DNA from 2 places in the Pseudoalteromonas shioyasakiensis genome. Region 2 is predicted to be linked to the other one. Evidence: riboswitches for the same ligand, from Rfam matches in the RefSeq annotation. Region 2 holds a riboswitch; the other holds the start of a gene.
The links. A riboswitch is a leader RNA that binds a small molecule or an ion and turns the genes downstream of it on or off. The one in region 2 is predicted to bind cyclic di-GMP.
Positions count from the first base shown of each region.

Region 1: linked by a shared signal. The riboswitch ahead of KQP93_RS17045 (chitin-binding protein) and the one ahead of KQP93_RS18810 (hypothetical protein) in region 2 are both predicted to bind cyclic di-GMP.

Region 1 is NZ_CP077770.1:3,684,631-3,687,040, reverse strand. Features, by position in the region: gene KQP93_RS17050 (efflux RND transporter permease subunit) at 1-992, shown strand, start outside; cyclic di-GMP riboswitch class I at 1,127-1,210, shown strand; gene KQP93_RS17045 (chitin-binding protein) at 1,318-1,887, shown strand; gene KQP93_RS17040 (S9 family peptidase) at 2,325-2,410, shown strand, end outside.
Region 2 is NZ_CP077771.1:288,500-290,909, forward strand. Features, by position in the region: gene KQP93_RS18800 (Tll0287-like domain-containing protein) at 1-408, shown strand, start outside; gene KQP93_RS18805 (zinc ribbon domain-containing protein YjdM) at 484-819, shown strand; cyclic di-GMP riboswitch class I at 1,217-1,312, shown strand; gene KQP93_RS18810 (hypothetical protein) at 1,329-2,078, shown strand; gene KQP93_RS18815 (hypothetical protein) at 2,157-2,410, opposite strand, start outside.

The sequences.
Region 1 (2,410 bases), on a different replicon from region 2:
TAAGCTTAAAACCTGTGGCATATGATTTAGGTTTAGACCTTTCCAATATTGCTAACCAAGTGGGCGCAAGCTTTTACGGTGGTGAAGCACAGCGTGTTATTCGTCGCGGTGAAGAAGTACGTGTTATGGTTCGTTACCCGAAACTAACACGTGAAGCGTTTGCATCATTAAAGCACGCCGTTATCACAACGCCTGCAGGCCAAGAGGTGATGCTGGGTGATGTTGTTGAACTGAACGAAAAACCAGGTATTAGCTATATTCGCCGTGAAGGTGGCTATCGTACTGTGTATATCTACGGCAGTATCGATGAAGAAGCGATTGAACCGGGCGAAGTAGTTAAGCAAGTTGATGAAAACTTATTACCGCAGTTAAAAGAGGAATACCCATCAGTTAAAACTGAGCTAGGTGGTTCTATTGAAGAACAACAAGCGCAAGCTAACGAGCAAATCATGTTCTTCATCGGCGGTATGATTTTAGTTTATATCTTGCTTGCAGTACCGCTTAAGAGCTATTCGCAACCTCTTATTGTTATGTCGGTTATTCCATTTAGTTTAACCGGTGCAATTTGGGGTCACTTCTGGTTTGGTTTAGATATTAGCTTGATGTCGGGCTTTGGCTTGATTGCCGCAGCGGGTGTTGTAATTAATGACTCGTTAGTTATGACCGACTTTGTAAACCAAGCGCGCCGCGAAGGTATTTCAACTCGCCAAGCGGTTATTGAAGCAGGTTGTGCGCGCTTTAGAGCAATCACCCTGACATCAATTACAACCTTTGCCGGTGTATTACCGATTATGTTCGAAACCAGCTTGCAAGCTAAGTTTGTAATTCCAATGGCAGTAGCACTTGGTTTTGCGGTTATGTTTGCAACTCTAATCACTTTAGTACTAGTACCTTGCTTGTACATTGTAATGAGTGATGTGGGTAATGGCTTCTTGAATGTATTCCGTGCAGGGCACCGAGTAGTGACCAGAAGAAAGCTAGCAAGGGATTAACAACCCATTTGCGAAAAGCCAACCAAGAGGTTGGCTTTTTTGTACCTAACGCATTTACTAGTAACTATTTGCTATATAAGACGTTTGGTTACATTCTTTTGTTTGATTTGTGATTCAGTCACGATTATACTCAGTCTTGTTTTTGGCAAACTAACTGAAAGGTTAGGACGCAAAGTTTCCGGTCTAAGGTTTTAAACTATGATAGCGGGACCGCTGATAAGCACATAATCTAGTGCTTTGGTTCACTTGCCTCAAACTAAAAGTATTTATTTTGTTCGGTTGTTAGATAATGCCTATTAGTTGTTCTTAGGGTGATATTTTGTTTATGCATACGTCAATGGCCTCCGGGAAGTGGTTGCCGATTGGTTGCTTAAATCATCATACCCAGCTGTTTGTTGGTGATAAGGTGATTGTGACCTTTTATGACATGCAAGGAGAGCTAGTCGATTTATCATTCGAATACCCGATCAGCAGTTCTGATCAGGGGGAGCCTCATAATTGGCCTCGTTCTGTTGCCGAGCACATAAATGTGCATGTTCCGCTGGTAAAAGCGGGCAAAATGACTGAACAAGGTTTAGTGGTTGCGTACCGTTCAAACCAAATTTATGCCCTTGAAGGTTCGGGTATTACGCATGTAAAAGTGGCGTTTAATTGCATCGCAAAATGTAAAGAGCGAGTGCAAGATAGTCTACAAGATTATGACTATGTATACCCACAAGCATGCAGCGATTACAGTGCGGGTGTTAAAGTACTACAGCCAAAAACAGGTCATGTTTATATGTGTAAACCATGGCCATTTAGCGAGTTTTGTCGTGTTAAAGATTCACACAACCCGCTGTTTGAGCCAGGTGTAGGAAAAAGCTGGGCTATGGCTTGGCAGCAAGTATCGCATTAACAGTTTCCCCCTAAATGCTATTTTAGCATTGCTTAGCCCACTCAATTTGAGTGGGCTTTTTTAATACCAACCCGCAATAATACTTATACCAAACCGCAATAATACTTAATCATTTTGAGGGATTAAACCTGTCGCTAACTGCGTTAAAAATTTCTCATTTAGAACAACTAAATAACGAAATTTTTGCCTTGTTATCAGCGAGGTTTCATTGCCTCAAAATAGACTACTTAATTAAGCGGATTGGTATTAATCATTTTGAGGGATTAAATCTGTCGCTAACTGCGTTAAAAATTTCTCATTTAGAACAACTAAATAGCGAAATTTTTGCCTTGTTATCAACGAGGTTTTCTTGCCTCAAAATAGACTACTTAATTAAGCTGATTGGTATAATTCTGTGATAAACTGCCAGCAATTCGTTTTTTATTTTGGTTTTTCTTGTGTCGTCAAATTCGTATTCTTTGTCTTTATTAGCGCATCCTCCTGTTGCAAAAAAACAGCCTCAGCAATTAACTACTCACCAACT
Region 2 (2,410 bases):
GGTTTAGTCGAAGGAATTAACGTGTGTAAAATGCAGGCTCCGGCCATTGCCGAGAGTTTATCAACTGATGGTTGGACGGTAGCGCGTAAAAGTACTAAAAACCGTAATTCAAATAATAAACCTGATAACTGGGAAGCTGAAAAAATCGCTCAGCTACTCGATATGATCAGAAATACAGAAAGCATCGACAATGTGACTTTTTCAACCAATAAAGATGGTCAATTTCGCTTTGCTAAAGCGATAAAAGTCGCGCCAGTTTGCCTCAATTGTCATGGCCAAACAATTGCGCCAGAAGTAAAGCAAGCACTCAGCGAGCATTACCCAAATGATTTAGCCACAGGCTATCGGCTTGGTGATCTAAGAGGAATATTCTCAATTACCAAAACGCTCGAAACGTCTGAGCCATAAAATATATGCCTTGTACTCGCATAGTTTGCTCTTAGCCATTAAAATACCTCTTTAAAATCAACCATGGTGCCATTTATGTCTTTTCCTCCTTGCCCACAATGTAACTCTGAATACGTGTATGAAGATCAAAACAATTTAGTATGCCCAGAATGCGCTCATGAGTGGGATCCTAACGCGGTTGATACCGATGATATGATCAATGTGAAAGATGCTAACGGCACTTTATTAGCTGATGGCGACAAAGTGACTGTTGCGAAAGATTTAAAAATTAAAGGTAGCTCACAAGTAATTAAAATAGGCACCAAAGCCGTGATCCGCCGCGTGTTAGATAAAAAAGACCACGAGTTAGACTGTAAAGTTGATGGCGTTGGTGAAATGATGGTAACCGCTAAGTTTGTTAAAAAAGCTTAATAAACATATTGAGCAGTGCCTAATATAAAAACACTGCTCAACTAGTATACTTTAAAGAAACAAAAAAGTTTCAATTAAAATACCATTTTAATTCAATGCCATATAACTTAACTGAAAACATATTCTATTTAGAATCAAAATCATAAAAAATACCCAAAAAACACACGCTGATCCCAAAACAGATCCAGAATAACTGCTTTAAGGTACAAGAATAATAAATTTATACTAATTATTTTGCATTAAATAATTATTCACCTACACTTCTTTTCAATCATTATTTCTAGAATACGAAATATGATTTAAACCACGTTTAAAAAGCAGGTATTTTGAACACTATTTAGGAACTATTAATAGATGTTCATGCAGTCATACAAATATGTTTTTAACAAAACTAATGTATTAATACTGCCAAACCTACTGTGAGGTAGGGACGGAAAGCCACGGGTCTTCTCTGAAAGAAGTAAGGAAATGGGAAGATAGCCGGGTTGTGGAATTTGGAATCCAGAACAATGAAACATCACATCTTTAGCACAGCATTACTTGCTGTCGCTTTCACATCAACAGCTTACGCAGTAGACGATCCGAATTTTGGTGCACAGTCATTGCGAGGCGAAATCGGCACTAAAGGAGTTTTCTTGACCATTCCTTACGATGAAGTTCGTTATGGTAATGGCGATAACAAAGCGTATATAAAACCTGAAGAATATAAAATGATGTACTCTGATAGCATTGGCGGCAAAGTAACCTGCCCAGCTATTAAAGGGCCAGGTTTAAAAGGATTGAATTACCACCAATTCAAAAACGGCATTGAATGCTCATGGAAGTCTCGCCCCGGCAGTAATGCCGAAATTATTACTTTTACTTTATCGCCAGGTGGAGACACAGGTAAGTCACCGAAACATTATCGGGGTAAAAATAAAGTCGTAACATGGAAAGGAACTATTTACGATGCAAATGGCCAAGGTGTTGTAAAGCAAGGCTATAAAGCAACGCTAAAGTTAGATATGTACGATTATCGTAACGGCAATTCTCACAAAGCTTTTGTTTTTAAAAAGAACCATAAAGTGAAGCTTGGAGATTTTACGTCGACTAAAGGTTCAATCCGTGACTTTATTTGTAACTTTAATGGTCAAAAAATAAATGTACTAAAAGATCATGCACCTGTTGGTCAATTTGGTAAAAAAGGCGTCAAGTGCACTTACATGCTTAAACAAAATGGTAAAGACCCACATTACTATGGTGAAGTCGTATTTAAATAATAGATTTAAAAACAATTAATAAACGACTGTTAATTTTCCTTTTCATTCAAAGCCTAGCCTGCGCTAGGCTTTTTTAACTCACTTTAAGTAGCACATATTTTCAACAACAATCCCTGTTACTTCACAATGTTCGCAGCTCAACTGCCAACCAGCAGCCCATGTGGTTGCGCTAAGATTTCCTTTGCAAAGTGGGCAAACTTCGCCAACAAACGTACTTGGGGTAATATCTTTAGCTCGCTTTGAAAATGGCCTTAAAAACCAAAGAATATTATCGTCGATACTGATGGTTAGATCGTGGCGTAACGTCTCACAATACGCATTAAACACTGCTT